3 regions of the Pantoea sp. nfd-35 genome follow, and region 1 is predicted to be linked to each of the others. Evidence: predicted binding sites of a transcription regulator. Region 1 holds the regulator's gene; each other region holds the start of a gene.
The links. Region 1 encodes LexA, which represses DNA repair genes until DNA is damaged. Its sites were predicted from a motif close to TNCTGTATGTACATACAGNA; they were not measured.

Region 1 (7,424 bases):
GAACCTGTACGTGAGGGCTTTATCTCCGCCGATGAACTCGGCGATGAAGGGGCATTACTCCCTGCCGATCAGCGTTTCTGGCTGCGAGAAGTCATCCTCTACGGGGATGAGGAACCTTGGCTGGCAGGGCGCACGCTGGTGCCAGAAAGTACCCTCAACGGCCCGGAAGCGATGTTACAGCAACTCGGTACGCGCCCGCTGGGGCGTTATCTGTTCTCGTCATCAACGCTGACCCGCGATTTCATTGAGCCTGGCCGCGTTGATGCGCTCTGGGGACGCCGCTCGCGCCTGCGACTGTCAGGGAAACCGCTGCTGTTAACGGAACTGTTTTTACCGGCTTCGCCGCTCTATCGTGATCAAGGTTAAGGGTTTGACCTGTGCAGAACACACAAAACATGACGAAATGGCAGGCTTACAGCCGCCTGATGCGCATTGATAAGCCGATTGGCGCTCTGCTGCTGCTGTGGCCAACATTGTGGGCGCTGTGGTTGGCAAAGATGGCTGTTCCGCCCCTACACATACTGGCGGTGTTTGTCGCCGGGGTATTTGTTATGCGCGCCGCAGGCTGTGTCATCAATGATTATGCCGATCGCAAGGTCGATGGTCATGTCGAGCGCACGAAGCACCGGCCGCTGGCAAGCGGTGCCGTCACTGCGAAAGAGGCCAAATACTTATTTGTGGTGTTAGGACTGATTGCCTTTGCCCTGGTGCTGAGCATGAACCTGATGACCATCATGCTCTCGGTCGTGGGCCTGGCACTGGCCTGGGTCTATCCGTTTATGAAGCGCTATACGCATTTGCCGCAGGTGGTGCTGGGCGCGGCATTTGGCTGGGCGATTCCCATGGCATGGTCAGCAGTTAGTGAGTCCTTACCTCTTGTCTGCTGGCTGGTATTTCTGGCTAACATTTGCTGGACGGTGGCCTATGACACGCAATATGCCATGGTCGATCGCGATGATGACTTGAAGATTGGCGTTAAATCAACGGCGATACTGTTTGGCCGCTACGACAAATTCATTATTGGTTTGCTGCAGTTGGCGACGCTGGTACTCATGGCGTGGGTAGGGATGATTCTGGATCTGAACGGGGCGTTTTACTGGACACTATTGCTGGCTGGCGGGCTGTTTGTTTATCAGCAAAAGCTGATCGCAGAGCGCGATCGCCAGGCCTGTTTCCGCGCTTTTCTGAACAACAACTACGTAGGACTGGTTCTGTTTCTGGGCGTGCTGATGAATACGCCGCCGTTTTCACAGCTTCTTTAAACGCCATTGACAGGACATCACAGCCAGCTTGTGGATTGGAAAGTGGGTCAAAGCGGGTAGTTGCGCCATGCCAGCACGCGGATAAAAAAGGCGACCTCAATGGTCGCCTTTTTCGTTGTCGCTGACTCGTTAATCGTGCGCGACAGCGCTCTCAATGGTCATGCGTACATCGCTGGTAACCAGCTCAGCCAGGATATGCCAGGTCGCCAGTGTCTGCGCCACGTCTGCATCGCCACTGTCGCTGATATAGCCTTCATCACGCAGTGTAAGCACCAGTGAGGAAAACACCGCTTTATCAAAGAACTCCGGCGCGTTAATGCCGTGCAACACGCTCAGACGCTGCGCCAGGGTACGGCTCTCTTTTTCCAGCGTGCCACGGTTGATGGTGGGCTTGGCACTCAGGATGGAGAAAGTAATGGCGTAGCGCTGCAGCGTCTCACGTACACCTGCGGCCAGCAGCTGAAGCGTACGGTAACGCGCGGTATTGAACGACAGCAGGCCCGCTTCAATGGTAATCAGCCCCTGACGCGTCAGTTCCTGGCACAAATCAGTGAGCAACTGCGGCAGTTGGTCATTGCTCCAGCGCAGGAACAGTTCGCTCTTCAGCATGGGGTAAATCAGACTGACCTGACGCAGCAGTTCGGCTTCGCTCAGATTACGGTGCTGCTGCACAATCGCCGCAATCAGCGCTGGCATCACCAGCATATGATGAATGTTATTACGGTAGTAGGTCATCAGCACGGCCTGCTCGCGCGGCAGAATAATGATGTCACCAATACTGTCTTTCTCACTCTCGAACTTGTTCATGCTAAGGGCATGGTCCAGCAAGGCTTCGGCGGACATGTCTGGCAATGTTGCATCCGGTGAGTAGGGCACATTGCGCAGCAACTGGGTGTAGCACTCCAGTTGCTCAATCAGCTGCTCGCGAGTTAGTGAGCGCTGACGTGAAGCAAGCAGGGCGGTCACGCACAGGTTCATGGCATTCGCCGCGCCGGCTTCATTGATTCGCACCATGATGGTGGCCGCGATATCATTCGCCGTTGGGGTTAACCAACCCGGGCGCTGGGCTTCAATGGGATCGATAGAATCCCGCCATTCAGGAACGCGCTTGTTCAGATAATTTATCAGCGGCAGCGGCTCACCAAAATTCACGTATCCCTGGCCGAGGTTACGCAGCTTGCGCAAGCCGCGCACCATCTGCATAAAGCCTTCTTTCTCTTTAACGGCACCGCGCAGTTCTTTCGCGTAGGTTCCCACTTCCATGACGTGTTCATAGCCGATGTAAATAGGCACTAACGTGATAGGGCGCGTACCGCCGCGCAGCATGGCCTGCAGCGTCATGGATAACGTCCCGGTTTTAGGATCCAGCAGTCGGCCAGTACGTGAACGGCCGCCTTCAACGAAGTACTCGACGGAATAGCCGCGGGTAAAAAGCTCGCCCAGATATTCGCGGAAAACGGTGGAGTAGAGCTTGTTGCCCTTAAAGGTACGGCGAATAAAGAAGGCACCCAGACGGCGGAAAATCGGCCCGGCAGGCCAGAAATTTAGGTTAATACCGGCGGCGATGTGCGGCGGTACCAGCCCCTGGTGATACAGCACGTAAGACAGCAGCAGGTAATCCATGTGGCTGCGGTGGCAGGGCACATAAACGATCTCGTGTCCGTCCTGCGCCAACTGACGCACGCGCTCACCGCCGTTCACATTGATACCCTGATAGAGGCGGCTCCAGAGCCAGCCCATTACCCGGTCCGTCACGCGAATGGCTTCATAGGAGAAGTTGGCGGCAATCTCTTCCATCATCTCGATGGCGTTCTGCTGCGCCTTCTCATGGGAAATCTTTTTACTGCGGGCTTCGTCTTCTACCGCTTTTTCAATCGCCTTCGATTGCAGCAGGCGGTTGAACAAATCCTGGCGCGCGGGAAGGCGCGGGCCAACAGCCGCCAGACGCTGACGGGCAAAGTGGATACGGGCAACCCGGGCCAGTTTCTGGGCGATGGATTTATCCGTGCCGTGCTCAGTCGCCATACGACGCAGAGAGACGGTCGGTGAGAAGCGCACAAAACTGTCACGTCCATGCCAGAGCACGGCAAAGAATTTTTGTACGCCGTTAAGCAAGCGCAAATGCGGTGGATTGTCTTCACCCTGCACTTCCCGGCCAGGTGCACGACCAAACATAACTGAAACCGGTAACATCTGAATATCAAGCTCAGGATTACTGCGGTGCAGATCAAGATATTCGTGGAAGATTTTTACCGACTCGACGCTGGGCACGAAATAGGGGAACACGCGCGGACCGTCGTGAATAAAGACATGGCGCGGCAACAGGGCCCCGTCAATCTCCAGTGGTGAGAGCGGATCGGGCAGATCGTGCCGGATGCACTGCGCACGCAAAGTGAGGAGATCGGCCTTTGAATCATAAGGCAGGACATACATAATAGGCCGGGTAGGATCCAGCCCATGTTCGGATACGGGATCGGCCGGAATGGCCTTACTCTTTACCAGAAACGAAAGGGGTAAATTCAGTAATTTATAAAAAAGTATACGCCAACCTGACATAGACAATATGAAGCCTCTTGTTAGCAAAGCGGCGCAAGCTTATCAGAAAGCGCAGCAAAAATCTGTGACAGCGACAATTGTGCGCTGCCCAATATTGACGTCAATCCTTTGAAAAGAGTTCCTTTATTATGACAAATAATGCCACCGGCCTTAACCGTATTGTGAAAGCGGCCGGCTATTCATGGCAAGGTCTGCGTGCTGCCTGGCAGCACGAAGCCGCTTTTCGTCAGGAAGCGGTTGCCGCAGTGGTGGCGATTATCCTGGCCTGCTGGCTGGATGTCGATACTGTTTCGCGCATCCTGATGATTGGTTCTGTCGTGCTGGTGATTATTGTCGAAGTCCTGAACAGCGCGATAGAAGCCGTGGTAGACCGCACAGGCCAGGAGCGTCATCCGCTTGCCGGGCGGGCAAAAGACATGGGATCCGCTGCCGTTTTTATCGCAATATTACTGGCCCTTTTTGTCTGGGGAACGCTGCTTTGGTCGCATTTGCGATAAGCGTTCCATCTCGGCTCAAATAACTGATTTTGACCTGAGTTTTGGTTTCCATTTCACCAATACCTGTATATACTCACAGCGACTGTATAAACAACCAGGGGGCGGGATGAAAGCATTAACCAGCAGGCAGCAACAGGTCTACGACTTGATTCGCGACCACATTAATCAAACAGGCATGCCGCCAACGCGTGCAGAAATTGCTGCACAACTCGGTTTTCGTTCGCCCAATGCGGCCGAAGAACACCTGAAAGCACTGGCGCGTAAAGGCGTGATTGAAATTGTCTCTGGTGCGTCCCGCGGTATCCGTTTGTTAATGGAAGAAGAGCCATCAGACGGCCTGCCGCTGATCGGTCGTGTTGCCGCCGGTGAGCCATTACTGGCTCAGGAACACATTGAAACGCATTACAAAGTGGATCCCGACATGTTCAAGCCTTCAGCCGATTTCCTGCTGCGCGTAAGCGGTATGTCAATGAAAGACATCGGCATCATGGATGGCGATCTGCTGGCCGTACACAAAACGCAGGACGTGCGCAATGGTCAGGTTGTGGTGGCGCGCATCGATGACGAAGTCACGGTAAAACGCTGGAAAAAGCAGGGTTCTGTGGTGCATCTCTTACCTGAAAACAATGATTTCGAGCCTATCGTTGTTGACACCCGTGCCCAGTCACTGACCGTTGAAGGTCTGGCCGTGGGCATTGTGCGTAACGGTGAGTGGCTGTAAAACCGGTTAAGATTGTCGGCTTTCGTCAATCTTACTATTCCCCTGCTTGTCCTTACTTTTCCGCTGTGGGTTGACCTGAAACCCCGGCGGTTCATCGCACGGATTTACGAATGCGCTTTCTGACGGCTACCGATAAAAAACTGTGGCGGTTAGCGCTGCCCATGATCCTGTCAAATATTACGGTTCCTTTGCTCGGCCTGGTCGATACGGCCGTTATTGGTCATCTCGACAGTCCGATCTATCTGGGCGGCGTCGCCGTCGGCACGACCGTCACCAGCTTTGTCTTCATGTTGCTGCTTTTTCTACGCATGAGCACTACGGGCTTAACGGCACAGGCATTCGGTGCGGGCGATAAGACCGCGCTGGCGCGTGCGCTGACACAGCCACTGATCATCGCCCTGGTGGTCGGCATCCTGTTTATCTTCCTCCGCTATCCCGTCACCGCATTGGCGACCCGCTTTGTCGGTGGGGATCCGTCGGTGCTGGAACAGGCTGCCCTGTTTATTCATATTCGCTGGCTCAGCGCGCCCGCAACGCTGGCTAACCTGGTAATCCTGGGCTGGCTGCTGGGCGTTCAGTATGCCCGGGCACCCGTCATCCTGCTGGTGGTGGGGAATGTCATCAATATCCTGTTAGATCTTTGGTTGGTTCTGGGCCTGCACTGGGGCGTGGCCGGTGCCGCCACCGCCACCGCGCTGGCAGAATACGCGACGTTGCTGGTCGGTATGGCGATGGTGTGGCGCGTATTAAAGCTCCGTGGTATCAGGTTTGATATGCTCACCCGCAGCTGGCGTGGCGATATTCACCGCCTTCTTCGCCTTAACCGCGATATCTTACTGCGCTCATTGCTCTTGCAGCTCTGCTTTGCCTCGCTGACCGTACTGGGTGCCCGTATTGGCCCGGATGTGGTAGCGGTAAATGCTATCCTTCTGATGTTTATTACTTTTACCGCTTATGCCCTGGACGGCTTTGCCTATGCCGTCGAGGCCTTTGCTGGCGAAGCACACGGGGCAAAAGACGGTAGCCGACTGCAGCAGGTATGGTTGTCTGCCTGTCGCCAAGCCCTGTTAGTGGCGCTGTTTTTCTCGCTGGCCTATGCTTTTTTTGGCTATCAGATCGTGACTTTGCTGACTTCTATTCGTGCACTGCAAGAGGCGGCCGATAGTTTTCTGATTTGGCAGATGGTGTTACCGCTGATCGGCGTCTGGTGCTATCTACTGGATGGCATGTTTATTGGCGCAACGCGGGGCAGAGAAATGCGTAACAGCATGGCAGTGGCTGCGCTGGGTTACTTCCTGACGCTCACGACACTGCCTTGGCTGGGCAACCATGGTTTGTGGCTGGCTATCGCCGTTTTCCTGGCCCTGCGTGGCTTATCCTTGTGGCTGGTCTGGCGGAAGCACTGGCGTAATGGCACCTGGTTCAATGCCTGAACGCTCAGGCGGAATTATGACGCAGGATACATAATATTTTCATTTTTTCCGGCAATCCTGAGATTACCTACTACAATTAACTTTGAATGGCGCTTATGACCAGCGCTTTATATCGTGATTTTGCTTAACTGCAAGATAATGCGAAACCGAAGGATAACGTGGAGGTCTGCAATGAATAAAGACGAAGCGAGTGGTAACTGGAAACAGTTCAAAGGAAAAATGAAAGAGAAATGGGGCAAGCTGACCGATGATGACATGCAAGTCATTGAAGGTAAACGCGATCAGCTGGTCGGTAAAATCCAGGAACGTTACGGCTACGCAAAAGAAGAAGCGGAGAAGGAAGTAACGGCCTGGGAAGGTTCTAACAAAGATTACCGCTGGTAATCACGCTTTTCAGGGACGCTCCTACCCGGGTCGGTACGCTCATGCCGGCCACCGCACAAGGATGTGCAAACTAGCTCCGCTTACCGCGCTTTTTCCCTTCAGTATGATGATCGTGATCACAATGTTCATGCTGTTCACACGCCTCAACTTCAGCACAGTTCTCACATAAGCCATGCGCTTCGATCACGCTATTTCTGAGGACAAAATGGGCTTCCTCAGCCAAAGAGGCGATGATCTGCTCCGCGCCCTGAGCCTGCTTTTCGGTCACGCCAGCACAGCGATCGCACACCAGCATAACCGACGTGTGTGCAGGCGCTTCGAAGTGATGGCACATTACGTAGCTGTTATTTGATTCCACCCGATGAATAAATCCCTGCTCCAGCAGGAAATCCAGCGCGCGATAAACGGTGGGCGGTTTTGCCTGTGGCTCGCTAACTCGCAGCTGATCCAGCAGATCATAGGCACTGATTGAGCCAGGCTGTCCGGCCATCAACCTCAGCACTTCTGCTCGCTGTGTTGTCAGGCGAACACCGCGCTGTAAACACAGCTTCTCAGCCTGGGTCATAATTTG
Region 2 (7,424 bases), 1.3 Mb from region 1:
GAAATTCATCGACCAGAATATGCTTCCATGGGCTGATAAAACGCCCCTTTTCCAGGATCGCTACGGCCTGATGAATCAGCCCTGAAAAATCGACGGCGCCCTCTTCCTTGAGTGCGCTTTTCCAGGCCTTCAGCAGCGGTGCCATCAGCTTGATGCGTTTACTGAACAGCTCACGTAGCGCCTCAGGAACGCCGTCGATCATGGCGGCCTGTGCACCACCGTGCATGCGCATCAGGCTTAACCAGCGTTCAAGCCGCGGTGCCAGACGCTCAGCCAGGCGATCGTCCTGCCAGAAAGGCCCCTCGCCGACCTCCCACGCCAGTTCATCACGCAGCCATTGCCGCCAGCCATTCGCCTGGGCTTTCTTTTCATGGCATTGCTGACGCCAGTTGTCGATCAATAATGCCCGGCGCGCGGCGGCGTCGCTTTCCAGTTTACTGATGACAGGCTGTTTATTACTGCCTTCGCGGATAATGTGCAGGGCCAGAGAATGAAAAGTACGTGCCTGCATATCCGTTGCCTGTAGCCTGCTCTGGATACGGTCGTTCATCTCTTCAGCAGCATGACGGCCAAAGGCTAACAGCAGAATCTGATCGGCGCTGGCGAGTCGGCGTTGTAATAACCAGCCCGCCCGGGCAACCAGCACAGAGGTTTTGCCACTGCCCGCGCCCGCCAGTACCAGCACCGCATCCTCACCGTTTACCACGGCTTCAGCCTGAGATCCGTTAAGCGGCGTGGACTCAACCGTGGCGAAGAAATCCTGATAACGCGTGAGCATCGCAGCCGTCCAGTCGCGGTTACGCTGACGGATTGCGGCATCGCCCTGTTGCAGCCAGTGTTGGCAAAATGCCCAATTTTCCCGACAGGACTCAAAATCGTTGATGCGTGACAGCGGGAGTGGCAAGGCATCAAACTGCTTGAGAATTTGATCGTTAATCGCCTGCAGCTCACTGCGTTTTAACCAGCGGTCCTGCTCACTGAACCCGTCAATTTCAGCACGAAGGCCCTGCAGAACCGAGGCACACACGTCACTCATCTCATGGCTCCAGTCCTGCCATGCCTGCATCAGATAATGATAGAAACGTTGTGTCTCCTGCCATTCAGTGCCATGCAAACGCACAACCTTATTGTCCGCCAGCAGAAACTCGAGCTCTCCCCAGACCATGCCACGCTTACAGGTAATGTCCGACAACTGGTTAAAGGGAATTAGATATTCGTGTTTATCACCACTGACTTCAACACCAGCGGTCAACAGGCGAACACGATTGTAAGGATGCTGGGCAAGCCGTTTGCCCATGGATGTTGCTTTAAGTTCCACGCCGACACCAACGACCGAGATAAAGAGTAATCGGAGTTTACCTGTCAGACTCTTGACGCTCCAGCCTTAAAACACGCTAAACTGCGACATATCTTGCGGAGTGCAAAAGGAAAAGCGGTTATGCGCACTGTTTTAAATATTCTTAATTTTGTATTGGGTGGCTTCTTCACCACGCTCAGTTGGCTGTTCGCGACACTGATCAGCATTGTGCTGATCTTTACCCTGCCGTTGACGCGTTCATGCTGGGAAATCACCAAACTCTCGTTTCTTCCGTTCGGCAATGAGGCGGTGCACGTGGATGTGCTGCGTCCCGACAGCAAAAGTCACATCATGAACACCGGCGGCACCTTCCTGAATATTTTCTGGCTGATTTTCTTCGGCTGGTGGCTCTGCCTGTCCCACATCTCTGTCGGTATTGTGCAGTGTGTCAGCATCATTGGTATTCCGGTGGGAATCGCGAATTTCAAGATTGCGGCTATTGCACTGTGGCCGGTCGGCCGTCGGGTTGTCTCTGTGGAAGAGGCGCGTGCCGCGCGTGATGCCAATGCCCGCCGCCGCTATTAGTATTCTGTCCGGATGGCGTAAGTATCTTTTTAACAGCACCTGGCGTTACCTGCTGCGGATTCTGTTCGCCTTAACCGGCTGTGCAGCAGTGCCCTGGGTGCTGCAGCAGATTGAATGGACCATTCCCCTCACGCTTGGGGTGGTCGCCGCCGCGCTGGCCGATCTGGATGATCGACTGGCGGGACGTTTAAAAAATCTGCTGATTACCCTGTTGTGCTTTTGCGTTGCGTCGGTTTCAGTGGAACTGCTCTTTCCCCATCCGCTGGCCTTTATTATCGGTTTGGCGATCTCCACCTGGGGTTTTATTTTGCTGGGCGCCCTCGGGCAGCGCTATGCGACCATTGCTTTCGGCGCCTTGCTGATTGCCGTTTACACCATGTTGGGCATCGGACTGTTTTCCCAGTGGTATCTGCAGCCCATCCTGCTGCTGGTCGGCGCGCTCTGGTATAATCTGTTGACGCTGTTGGGCCACGTCATGTTTCCCGTTCGCCCGGTTCAGGAGCAGCTGGCAGCCAGTTTCTCGCAGTTAGCGCAATACCTGGACGCCAAAGCTAACCTGTTTGATCCGGACGCCGATGCGCAGGATGATGCCACGTTTGTTGAGGCGGCGATGGTGAACAGCCAGCTGGTCGCCCAGCTTAATCTGACCAAAACCACACTGCAAAGCCGCTTACGCGGCGACAGGGGCTCACGTGGTACCCGACGCAGTCTGCACTACTATTTTGTTGCTCAGGATATCCACGAACGCGCCAGCTCTTCTCATCTCCAGTATCATTTACTGCGCGGCAACTGGCGCTATAACGAAATTCTGTTCCGCTTTCAGCGCCTGCTGAATATGCAGGCTCAGGCCTGTCGGCAACTGGCCCGGTCAGTTTTACTGCGCGAACGCTGGGAACATGACAGTCGTTTTGAGCGTGTTTTTGAGCGCTTACATAATGCGATTCAACGCCTTGAAGATAGCCATCCGGATGCCACGCATACCCGGGCCCTGTTTTGGTTATTACGTAATCTGCAGGCGATTGATGCGCAACTGGCTTCTCTCGAATCTGAGCAGGCACTGGCCGACGATCCGCAGCACAGCGACAACATGCTGTCACGTGAAGAGATCAGCGGCTGGAGCGACATCAAGCTGCGCTTCAGCCGCCACCTGACGCCCTCTTCGGCCCTGTTCCGTCATGCTGTCAGAATGTCAGTGGTAATGTGCACCGGGTACGGATTCATTCAGGTTACCGGTCTGGAACGAGGCTACTGGATTCTGTTAACCAGCCTGTTCGTTTGCCAGCCCAACTACAGCGCGACCCAGCGCAGGCTGGCACTGCGCATCGGCGGCACGCTGGCTGGCATTGCCATTGGGTTGCCATTGCTCTGGCTGGTGCCCTCAGTAGAAGGCCAGCTGTTTCTGATTGTCGTGACGGGCGTACTCTTCTTTGCTTTCCGCCAGGTGCAATACGCGCATGCCACCTTGTTTATCACCCTGCTGGTTCTGCTCTGTTTTAATCTGCTGGGTGAGGGATTTGAGGTCGCGCTGCCGCGGGTAGTGGACACCTTACTGGGCTGTGCGCTGGCCTGGCTCGCCGTGAGCTTTATCTGGCCTGACTGGCGTTTTCGTCAGCTTCCGGCCGTTGCCACTCGCACGCTTAATGCCAACTGCCGTTATCTTGATGCGATCATGGAGCAGTACCATCAGGGCAAAGACAATCGTCTTGCTTATCGTATTGCGCGACGTGACGCCCACAACGCCGATGCTGAGCTGGCATCGGTGGTATCAAATATGAGCAGCGAACCCCGTACCAGCACTAAGCTCAGGGAGTCGGCATTTCAGTTACTCTGCCTGAATCACTCCTTCCTGAGCTATATCTCCGCTCTGGGCGCTCATCGCGACAAAGTGACCCAACCAGCCCTGCTGGCCCTGCTCGACGACACAGTATGTTATGTTGAAGATGTGCTGCAGACGGATGTCGTCAGCGACAGCCGGGCAGAGAAAATGCGTATGGAGCTGGTGCAGCGCATCGCGCAACTGACCGCCGAGCCCGATCCGCGTGCGCCGCTGGTTTTGCAACAGTTGGGCTTGCTGGTTGCCCTGATGCCCGACATTGCGCGCCTGCGACGCTCGCTGGACAGGCGCTAACGGCCTTTTTCTTTACATTCCGGCGTACTGAGTGCGGCCTGATACCATTCTCCTAACTCGGTTTTAATGGTTTGTGGCAGCGCCGCATGATGATGGCCGGAAATCGCCCCTTCAAGCGCTAATAAGGTTTTAAGGCCGAGGTGTTGATTATTGCGCCGCAGCCTTAACCAGCACTGCCTGGCCCCCGTTTCACGCAGATGTTTGACGGTACAAATACCTATCTCATGCAGCATCATTTCCAGTCGCAGGCTGACGTTCGGTAAGTCTTTTAACCGCACCTTACCCAGCCGCTCATTGTGCTCACGTTGGGCGGTCTGCAGAGACGCAGCAGAAAGGCGAACCAGATGCTCCGGATGCGCCCACAGGCGATCGTCTACCTTAAAATAGTTGAGGCTTACTGCAATACCCCGTTTATGGAATGTCAAGGGTTCCAGCGGCTGCTTTGCCCCATATTCCCGTAATGCTTCACTGGCACGTAAGTAGAGTTCGTCTTCTTTTACCAGCGCAAAAACCACGCGTTCAACAGCCAGTGCGTAGCCACCGAACTGGGTACGGGATTCAATTTTGCCCAGCGGGGCCAACTGCTGTATTGAGCGTAAAATTATCCGCTTCTGTTTCTTCATTTCATCACCTCCTTGTAACAAAAGCCTGCTAAAAATGTTACTATTCAGGGGGTTAGAAGATAATTAAATTCAGTTAGAGGTTCAATGAATAAATCCGTTTAAAGACAAGCTGATGCAAATTTTGCGAGGCGTTTTCAGAAATTCAGGTTGATCTTTATCCAGGATGCCATTACTGTACATCCATACAGTCAACTGCTGAGTGATTAATTTATGCGCACCCAACATACCAGTAATGTATGCTCTGCTCACCGTTACGCTTCGTCCTCTGTTCCGGCTACTCATAAAGGCTGGATTACTGAATTACGCTATAGCGAACAACCCGGCATGATGCAGATGCTGCTGTTACCGCTGCTTCAGCAATTAAGCCAGCAGTCTCGCTGGCAGCTGTGGTTAACCCCCGCGCACAAGTTGAGCCGGGTCTGGATGCAGGAAGCCGGTTTGCCACTTGAGAAAAGTATGCATATCGCCGATGCTGAACGTTACAATGCCGTTGAAGCGATGATCAAAGCGCTGCGCACAGGAAATTACAGCGTGGTTTTGGCCTGGATTCCTTATGAATTAGACGTGGACGAACGTCGTGAACTTGAACGGGCAGCAGCGGAAGGAAAGGCGTTGGGGCTGATTTTACGCTCGGGTGAAACCCTCAAAACGGCAGTAAGACCAGAAAACTCGCTAAAAATTCAGTCTGATTTGTTTCATTAAGTAAAAAATGAGATTTATCTCAAGCAGTTTTTTATCTCGCTTAAGGCTAAGGCACTGATTCTGCTCCCCCCAGCAATGACAACGGCTTAGCCCCCATTTTGTGGGGTAAGCACCTCACAGAAGTTCAGGGTAAATTGTTAGAATTTATGTATAAAACACTGTTTTTTTACATAAGTGCCTCACATCACACTTGTAAGTTTCCAATCTCGTTGTAGACTTTATCTCGCCAGGGTGCTCAATAACCTCCGTTTTTTGCGGTAGAGTCATAAGCGAGCGTTTTGACCCGGCGAAGGATTAAACCAAGAGCAACCTTTATGCTCATTGCCTATTTGGATGATAACGAGGCGCAAAATGAAAAAGACAGCTATCGCAATTGCAGTGGCACTGGCTGGCTTCGCTACCGTAGCGCAGGCCGCCCCAAAAGATAACACCTGGTACACCGGTGCTAAACTGGGCTGGTCTCAGTATCACGACACTGGTTACTACGGTAACGGTTACCAAAACAACGACGGTCCAACTCATGAAAGCCAACTGGGCGCAGGCGCGTTCGCTGGTTACCAGGCTAACCCATACCTGGGTTTCGAACTGGGCTATGACTGGTTAGGCCGTATGCCTAATAAAGGCAACCAGGTAAATGGCGCATTCAAAGCACAGGGCATCCAGCTGGCTGCTAAACTGAGCTACCCAATCGCAGACGATCTGGACATCTATACCCGCCTGGGTGGCATGGTATGGCGTGCAGACTCTACTCAGCAGAACCTGGCTACTGGCACTCGCATCAGCGACCACGACACCGGTGTTTCTCCACTGGCAGCCGTTGGTGTTGAATATGCTCTGACCAAAAACTGGGCAACCCGTCTGGATTACCAGTGGGTTAACAACATCGGTGATGCACAGACCGTTGGTGCTCGTCCAGACAACGGCATGCTGAGCCTGGGTGTTTCTTACCGCTTCGGTCAGGATGATGTTGCTGCGCCAGCTCCGGCTCCAGCACCAGCTCCAGCGCCAGTGGTACAGACCAAGCGTTTCACTCTGAAATCAGACGTTCTGTTCACCTTCAACAAATCAACCCTGAAGCCAGAAGGTCAGCAGGCTCTGGATCAGCTGTACAGCCAGCTGAGCTCCATGGATCCTAAAGACGGTTCAGTTGTTGTTCTGGGCTTCACCGATCGCATCGGTTCAGAGCAGTACAACCAGAAACTGTCTGAGAAACGTGCTCAGTCAGTAGTGGATTACCTGGTATCTAAAGGTATCCCTGCTAACAAGATCTCTGCTCGCGGCATGGGTGAATCTAACCCAGTTACTGGCAACACCTGTGACAGCGTGAAAGGTCGTAAGGCCCTGATCGACTGCCTGGCGCCAGACCGTCGTGTAGAAATCGACGTTAAAGGCATCAAAGATGTGGTAACTCAGCCACAGGCTTAAGTTATCCGTTATGAAAAAACCCCGCTTATGCGGGGTTTTTTTTGGCCTGAATTTATCAATGCTGCTCATCCCGTATCGCGGAGTCTGAATCCGTAATCTATCGCGTGAACTCAGGACTCTTTTTCAGACCCTGGATGACCTAATATTGCCTGCAGATCCTGCTTTAACGTTGACATCTGACTGGCATACTTCTCTTTACGTTCGGCATCTTCAATAAGCTGTACGATGGTTTCAGACAGCGTATTGTTACGACGTTGCGCCAGCCCTGCCAGTCGCTGCCAGACCAGATATTCCAGATCGATTGATTTTTTTCGGGTGTGCTGGTGCTCAGCATTGAAGTGACGTTTACGCCGGGCGCGGATAGTTTGCTTAAGCCGGTTATCGAGGTCGGGGTGAATATGCTGGCTGATCCAGTTGTTTATCTCTACCGGATTATTTTCCATCACCAGTAATTTATCCACCGCGGCCTGCGCAGCGCTAAGTTCAAGGTGACGCGTGATCAGTTCACCCTCCCGATGTTTTTTCACCAGGTATTTCCACTTCCATCCACTTTCAAGATTTTCGAGCTGCTGGTATTTCATCGGAATCTCATCGTGATCGCGTAACAAACTAAGAATAACAGCTTTTTTACCGGATGCAGCAACGAAAAACATGCTGCCAGCGT
Region 3 (7,424 bases), 1.7 Mb from region 1:
TCAGCCGCCGTTTTACTTGCTCTGTCCCTGGCAACGTTAGTAGGTTGCTCTTCAAACCAATCTATTAAAACATCAGACGGCCGCACGATAGTGACCGACGGTAAGCCTCAAATTGACAGCGATACGGGGCTGGTTTCTTATCGTGATGCACAAACAGGCAAAACCGAACAAATTAATCGCGATCAGATCAGCAACATGAGTGAACTTGATAACTAATTAATTCCATCATGGATATAAGGTGAAGACTATGAAGAAGACGCTGATTTTACCGCTGGCCGTTTTGATCGGCATGGCCGCATTAAGTGGCTGTACTCGTACCAGCTATGCCATTCACACTAACGATGGCCGTACCATTATTAGTGACGGCAAACCTTCTGAATCTGACGCCGGTTTACTGGGCTACACCGATGCAAACGGTGTGAAACAGCAGATTAATAAAACCGACGTTAAAGCCGTTTCAGAAGTTCCAAACTAATAAATGTGCCGCCCCGAACAGGGCGGCTTTTTTTATTGCCCGCAGCCCTGTTCTGTTTCCCCTCGCCTTATCGTCTCCCCTGCTCGTTAATACGCCGCTCACGCTCCGGTTTATTCTGATGTCAGAATCGAATGTAAACAGGGTGACGTCAGACCCGTTCTGTTTTCTGTTTTCTGCTATCTGCTATCTGCTTAAGGTGACTTTTCATCTTGCGTCTGACTTTTCGCCGTTCTGGCGATCTTTTTTTAACGCTTTTAGGGCCTCATAACAGGTTTATTTTACCTGCTACGATCCGAATAGTGCCGCAATTTCGGCCTTTAACTGTCAAGCACCTATCTTAATTTCAGGCCAATGACCGCGTATCTAGTGCTTTAATCACTTCAATTTCTTTCTGGAAAACCTCTCTGATTGCGCTTTTTCCCTGCTTTTTAAGAGCTTAGCGCGCTTATCACAAAGTTCACTTTTTTCACGGCTTTCTTTGATAGGTAATGCCTAATGAAATTAGGCTTTCACTATGCATTTCTTTTACTAGACTAATTACTGGGTCGACGACATTCTCACTCACTCAGGAGGTGCATATGTATTTTCACGATGAAGCTACCGGCCATAAGATTATTGGTGAAGCTGCGGTGAACCTGGCCCTACAGGATGAGGAGATAACTGTGGTTTCGCTGATCCGTCAGCTGAGCGTTATGGCGGATAATGAAATCGACGACGAGCGGGTCATTCAAATCGCGGATGCCCGTAAATGGCTGAAGAGCTTTATTAACGTCGCGACACGGGAGCGGGCAGAGCTCAACTGGATGGCCGTTACTGGCCAGGTGCCTGCCAACCTGACCGAACACTAACCCTCCGGTCAGGGGTTATCCCTCCACGCGGGCGCGCTGTGCGTCCGCGTTACCCTTGTCCGGCCCTGCTCTCTTCTTTGTTTTCCCTTGTCAACGGGCTGTTGCAGCCTGCTTTTTCCCTCTCCGCCAGCAACCGTTCATTTTTACATCGAAATAGCTGTACAAGTTTTATTTTATTGTATAACTTTATGCTACTTTCAACTGACGACTTTTGGACCACTGCGAGAGCACCTATGCAACACAATCATCGCCTACCTCAGAGCGCCGACGATATCTCACGTTATTTTTCTGCGGCGAACCTGCCTTCACAGCAAGAGCTGCTGGGACAGATCGTTGTTGATATTTTACGCGCAGGTCAGAACGTAAACCGTAAATCTATCTGTACTAAACTGCTGCGCCGCCTTGAGCTGTCGGCAAGTCAGGAAGAAGAGCGTCTTTGTCGTGAATTGATTGGGTTGCTGTTTGGGCGGTGACACGGCAACTGACTGCCGTTATTCGGGCGGGTCATCTTTGTCAGAGCAGTAGCGGCATAACCGCTGTTACTGCTTCTGGTGCTGTTACTGTTTCTGTTGTTTCTACTACTTTTACTGTTTCTGTTGCTTCCGCTGCTTTGCAGAACCCTGTCCGGCAAATGATCCTCACACGCTAGTGAAGTTTATGCGCCAGGATGCGGATGGCCTGTTCGCAAGTCAGCCTGGTCTTTTCGCACGCCGTCTGAAGACTTTGCTGGTGCAGCGCGCTGATAATGTCCTGTACCGTCACCGCTTCTCCGGGCTGAAGAATACCTGACACAATCCTTCCTAAAAGCGCGTGTATTTCTTCACCGATCTCTGTCCTGTTTTGTTTCACGCATTTTCCTCAAACTTTACTTTTCATTTAATATTCATTCGTTTATCAAAATGGCGCTTTTCCATTCGTCCTGTTAGCGCATCAGATCTCATGCGTTAGCTGTCATCTTCGCGCTATAATTTAGGAAATATTCGCTTCCTAAATAGACAAATGTTAATCCAGTATTTTCAAGGCCAGGGCGATGGTCGCTTGCTCATTGGCAACATCGGCGACCTTGCCCGTGACGCGCATGCCAAATGCGATACGCAAAATCAGGCCTGCGGCCGTTTCAATATCAAGATCGGCGGATATTGAGCCATCGTGCTGCCCTTCTTCCAGTAATGACATCAGAAAGTGCTTATTGCGGTTGATCACCTGGGCAACCAACTGCGACAGCTCTGCGTCGAGCACCTGTAGCTCAATGGCGCTGCCGACCACGAGACAGCCGGTGCGCCCTTCACCACCACGAGAGGAGTCCAGATAAAACTGCAACAGCTCGCTTAGCTTCGCGCGGCCGGTGGCGTATTGAGCCAGCCGCTCCCGCAAATCCGCATTGCGAACGGCGATATAGCGCTGAAAGACCAGCAAAAACAATGAACGCTTATCCTGGAAAGCCTTGTAGATGCTGCCGACAGAGAGGTTCATTGCTTCACCGAGATCGGCCAGCGATGCGGCATGATAGCCTTTTTGCCGAAACACAATCATTGCCTTGTCCAGAGCCTGTTCCATATTGAACTCTCTGGGCCGACCGCGTTCTCTGTGTTTACAGGCTGTAGATAGCTGGCTGTTCATGACGACCAATGTGAAAGGCGACATCTTCGGCACTGGCCGAAAACGATATGCACCCGTGATTGTATCTCAGGCGTGGATCACAAGTATACCCCGAATCCCAGCCCTGATGCAGAAGCCTGCACGAAGGCATTGCAGGCGACCGCTCAGGGCGCAGGTGCGAGCCTTTAGCGGTTAGCGTTAAGTAATGCTTCTGCAGCCAGTTTACCCAACGCATTGGCGGCAAACGGGCTGTCGCCGGTTAATACCCGACGGTCTTTATGTACGGTGCCTTTGATATCACTGTTGACCAGCGTGAGCCCCATTGCCTGAAGCTTCTCGCCAAAATACCAGGTTAAATGCCCCGGCATATAGCCGATATCGGGCGTTTGCTTATCCGCTGAATCCGGGAATGCGCAGATAGCGTAGCCGTTAAGCGGGTTTTCCCCTTTACCCAGCGCAAGAAACGCTGCCGGGCCATGGCATAGCGATATCAGATGACGATCGTTTGCCAGCGTCCAGCGAATCGCCTCTGCGACCGCCTCACTTTCTGGCAACCCAATCAACGCACCGTGCCCCCCCGGAATAAACACACCGGCATAGTCTGAATGAGGCGTAAGTGATGCCACCACGTCGCTTAGCGTTAAAGGTGAACGGAACAGCGCCAGGCAATGGTTGTAAAATCCGACCACCACCTCATCCTGCTGGGGCATTGCCCAGTGTTCAAACTTCACCATCTGTCCGGACAGCGTGGCCACGTCAAACTGAAAGCCGGCCTGATACAGGTGGTACAGCGGCAGCAGGGTTTCAATGGGATGATTCCCGGTTGAAAACAGCGTGTCGTTATCCAGCGGCAGATAGCGCTCGTCAGCGCAGATGACCAGAATTTTTTTGTGCCCTGAGTACGGTTGCGCGTATTCAGCATCGCTCAGATCGGATTTAGGGCTGGTGAACTGGTCAAGAGAATAGGCTGACGGGAAAAACGCGTTATGTTCAGCCTGATCGGCCACTGGAGATTTACTGAGTTCTGACATGACAATGCTCTCCTTAAGGGCGAATGAATACCTGTTTCATCCTAGACCAGAAAGCCTGGTTTACGCAGAGCGGCAGCACAAAACGGACCCTTTATGAGAGCATTCCGTCTTATGACCGCGCCTGAAACCGATGTCACGACGGCCGCCGTCACTTCACCACGGGCAAATCGTTCAGGCGGGTGGTGTAAGCCGGCGACAGCATCTCGCGCTTCATAGCCCAGCGTTTTTCCGTCCCCTGCCCGGCAAACCACATCTTTCCTTTGCCCTCTTTGTGAATCAAATCGATCACCTGCATCAGATCGTTACGGCCGGGGTTAACCGATCGTTCGTCGAACAGATCCAGCTGCGTTACGCCATGGTCGAAAAAATCACTCAGGACAATGCCGGCCTTGATATAGCGATGCCCTTCTATCCAGATATAGTCGAGCATCTCGGTCGCCACCCGGATGATGTCGCGCGTATCGTGAGACGGCGTCAGGAGTAGCCCCGTGGCCTGATTACCGTAAAAATTTTCGCCGGGCGCGTGTGGACTGGTGCGCAAAAACACACCGATCTGTCTGCAGTACTGTTTTTCTTTGCGAAGTTTTTCGGCCGCACGTTCGGCGTAGGTGCAGACGGCCTGCCGCACCTGCGTATAGTCTGACAGGCGACTGCTGAAGGAGCGTGAGCACATAATCTGTTGTTTGGTGGGTTCGAGCGCCTCCAGATCCTGACAGGGTTCGCCGCGCAACTCTCTTACGGTGCGCTCCAGCACCACGCTGAAATTTTTACGAATCAGGCTGGTGCTCTGGCAGGCTAAATCATCTGCCGTTTTAATCCCCATTTCCTCAAGTCGCTGGCTGAGCCGTCTGCCAACGCCCCATATATCGGCGACCGGCACAAGTGAAAGCAACTTTTTCTGTCGATCTCTGTTGGACAAATCCAGAACACCGCCTGTCTTACTCCACTTTTTTGCGGCATGGTTAGCCAGCTTTGCCAGCGTCTTGGTGGGGGCAATGCCGACGCACACATTGAGATGAACTTCTTTTTTTATTCGGGTTTTGATCTCGCGGCCGAAGGTGTCGAGCGACATACAGTGACTGACGCCCGTCAGATCCAGAAAGGCTTCGTCAATGGAATAAATCTCTACCGAGGGCGCCATTTCCTCCAGCAGCGTCATCACTCTGGTACTCATATCCGCATAAAGGGCGTAGTTGGAACTAAAAACCTGCACGTTGTGACGGGCAATAATCTCCCGCATTTTGAAAAAGGGCACGGCCATCGTAATGCCCAGGGCTTTTGCCTCCGCATTGCGTGCAATCACACAGCCATCGTTGTTAGATAACACAATAATGGGCTTTCCTTTTAGATCGGGCCGAAACACCGTTTCACAGGAGGCATAAAAGTTGTTCACGTCTACCAGCGCAAACATGATTAATAAACCGACTTGATCACATAGGTCACCACACCAAACACTTCCAGCGCATCCTCCGTGCTAATCGCAATCGGTTTAAACTGCCGGTTCATCGGCATCAGTTGCAGACAGGGCTGAAGCTGAAGACGCTTAACGGTAAATTCCCCCTCGACAGAGGCGACCACGATATCGCCATGCGAGGCTCTTAGCGCGCTGTCCACCACCAGCATATCGCCGTCATTAATGCCTGCGCCGGTCATCGACTCTCCACTTACCCGTACAAAATAGGTCGAACTGGGGTGCTGAACGATCAGCTTGTTCAAATCAATACGTTGCTCTACGTAGTCCTGAGCCGGCGATGGAAAACCACATGGCACCCGCTCCATAAACAGCGGCAACGCGAGTAACGCACTGACGTTTGCTGGCCTGATAAGCTCCACATTTACCTCCCTTCCAAAATAACTGTATATAATTACAGTAATCGCGATCAACGGGTTTGATCAAGTGAAATGGCAAGGGTTTATATGAAGCGGTTGATGTGGATACAGATTTTTTTGCAGCCGCGCCGGGCAGGTTTTACGCAACTGTTCAGCAATCCTGCATTCAGGTCATTCTTTCACCTGCGGCTTTCTCTGCGCCTGAACCTGTTCGTTCGTGGCGCGCTTTTTGTCTGACGCCGTGGCTGCGTCATGTTCACGACCCTGAAACGGTCACACGCACGGTATTTCAGTGGGCCGTTCACCTGCATGTTTCCCGTTAATTAACGCGCTTTTCTGTTTGGTCCCGATGAACGGAAGCGTAAACATCGACAGCATTTGTATTCTGGCGCTGACTGATTTAATTTTCTGCCAATAATAAACTGCAAATAATGATTGTCGTTATGCCTTATATTAATACCGACGTATCGCTATTCAGATAGCGATTTGATGAAAGACACAACATGAAAGACACAAGGCGCCGCCTGTTGCGTTAACCTCCGGCCGTTTTTATTATTCTTCCCGGCCTGATGCCAGGACAGGGTATTTATCCCCGCACGCACAGCACACCGTTCGATAAAGCGGAATCACAGAAACCTGGCCCGTCAGTGATAAGCCGTTTCAGCTGGCCCCCGGCGGGGCGCGCCCGATATCGCGGTGCGGTAAGAGATGCTTTTCCTGACTGCTTCTGATCATGCCTGCGTAGATCAGATCTGATGAAGACATATAAACATCTGATTTAACTGTTAATATAATTATTAAGATAAGTAAAGAATACGTGAAGTGTTCTCACCGCCGCCCGGCGCTATGATGCGCCCTGACCTGACAGCCTTATAAGGGAAAGGAGCACAGCATGGAATTAAAAAACCGTCACGGACAGAAAGTATCTTTAACAACCGATGAAATTTCATTAACGTGGTTTTTTATGACGGGAATGGAAATGAATAAAATAGCAGACTGGATGGCGCTTCCCGTGCACGCTGCATATTATATTAAGCAACGTGTCATGAAAAAGCTTGGCGTGAAAAATAACAGTGAGTTTATCATCTGGTTTCTTAATTACCGGGAAACCAGCGAAAATGAAAAAGCGGCGCAGAGCATTCCTGAACGCAGAATGGGCATAATAAAATGAATCCCTGTTTTTTTACGCCTGTGACGAAGGGGGCCAGTGAAAAAACCGCTGGCGGCTCACAGGCCGCCTTGCTGTCTTAATCCGGTTAACGCGGGTTACCTCGACCCGAGTAATGTTATTCACAACAGGCTGTCGGGCTTATCCGGCTATTCGCCTTCGCCTGTTGCCCGCCGCCCTATCCATTCACGAAATATTTCCATCGATGGCGTCATCTTCTTTGAACGGAGCCAGGTTAGCCAGTAGCTGCCGACATCAATCTCTAGCGCAAAAGGACGGGCCAGCGTACCGGCATCCAGTTCACGCTGGAACATGCACGCCGGCACCAGCGCAACGCCGCCCGTATGAAACGCGGCCTCAATCATCAGACGTGACGAGTCAAATATCGGGCCGGTGATCCTGGGCGGTGTGATCCCCGCTGCCGTAAACCAGCTGTCCCACTCATCAGCCCGGTAGGAACGTAACAGATTTTC

Region 2: a site for LexA is predicted at 4,804-4,823, ahead of sulA (SOS-induced cell division inhibitor SulA). Genes of this name have one in related genera too.
Region 3: a site for LexA is predicted at 5,807-5,826, ahead of umuD (translesion error-prone DNA polymerase V autoproteolytic subunit). Genes of this name have one in related genera too.

What each region holds. Positions count from the first base shown of each region.
Region 1 is NZ_CP122403.1:4,195,448-4,202,871, reverse strand. Features, by position in the region: gene ubiC (chorismate lyase) at 1-366, shown strand, start outside; gene ubiA (4-hydroxybenzoate octaprenyltransferase) at 378-1,262, shown strand; gene plsB (glycerol-3-phosphate 1-O-acyltransferase PlsB) at 1,392-3,818, opposite strand; gene P9J57_RS19435 (diacylglycerol kinase) at 3,947-4,315, shown strand; gene lexA (transcriptional repressor LexA) at 4,422-5,036, shown strand; gene dinF (MATE family efflux transporter DinF) at 5,147-6,469, shown strand; gene P9J57_RS19420 (CsbD family protein) at 6,641-6,853, shown strand; gene zur (zinc uptake transcriptional repressor Zur) at 6,924-7,424, opposite strand, start outside.
Region 2 is NZ_CP122403.1:2,859,666-2,867,089, forward strand. Features, by position in the region: gene helD (DNA helicase IV) at 1-1,318, opposite strand, end outside; gene P9J57_RS13370 (YccF domain-containing protein) at 1,439-1,882, shown strand; gene yccS (YccS family putative transporter) at 1,863-4,010, shown strand; gene P9J57_RS13380 (TfoX/Sxy family DNA transformation protein) at 4,007-4,633, opposite strand; gene sulA (SOS-induced cell division inhibitor SulA) at 4,844-5,335, shown strand; gene ompA (porin OmpA) at 5,687-6,760, shown strand; gene matP (macrodomain Ter protein MatP) at 6,871-7,341, opposite strand.
Region 3 is NZ_CP122403.1:2,449,884-2,457,307, forward strand. Features, by position in the region: gene P9J57_RS11370 (YgdI/YgdR family lipoprotein) at 1-216, shown strand, start outside; gene P9J57_RS11375 (YgdI/YgdR family lipoprotein) at 248-475, shown strand; gene P9J57_RS11380 (hypothetical protein) at 1,054-1,323, shown strand; gene ycgZ (regulatory protein YcgZ) at 1,557-1,796, shown strand; gene P9J57_RS11390 (hypothetical protein) at 1,969-2,172, opposite strand; gene P9J57_RS11395 (TetR/AcrR family transcriptional regulator) at 2,326-2,967, opposite strand; gene hchA (glyoxalase III HchA) at 3,108-3,953, opposite strand; gene umuC (translesion error-prone DNA polymerase V subunit UmuC) at 4,102-5,364, opposite strand; gene umuD (translesion error-prone DNA polymerase V autoproteolytic subunit) at 5,367-5,786, opposite strand; gene P9J57_RS11415 (helix-turn-helix transcriptional regulator) at 6,676-6,954, shown strand; gene P9J57_RS11420 (LysR family transcriptional regulator) at 7,101-7,424, opposite strand, start outside.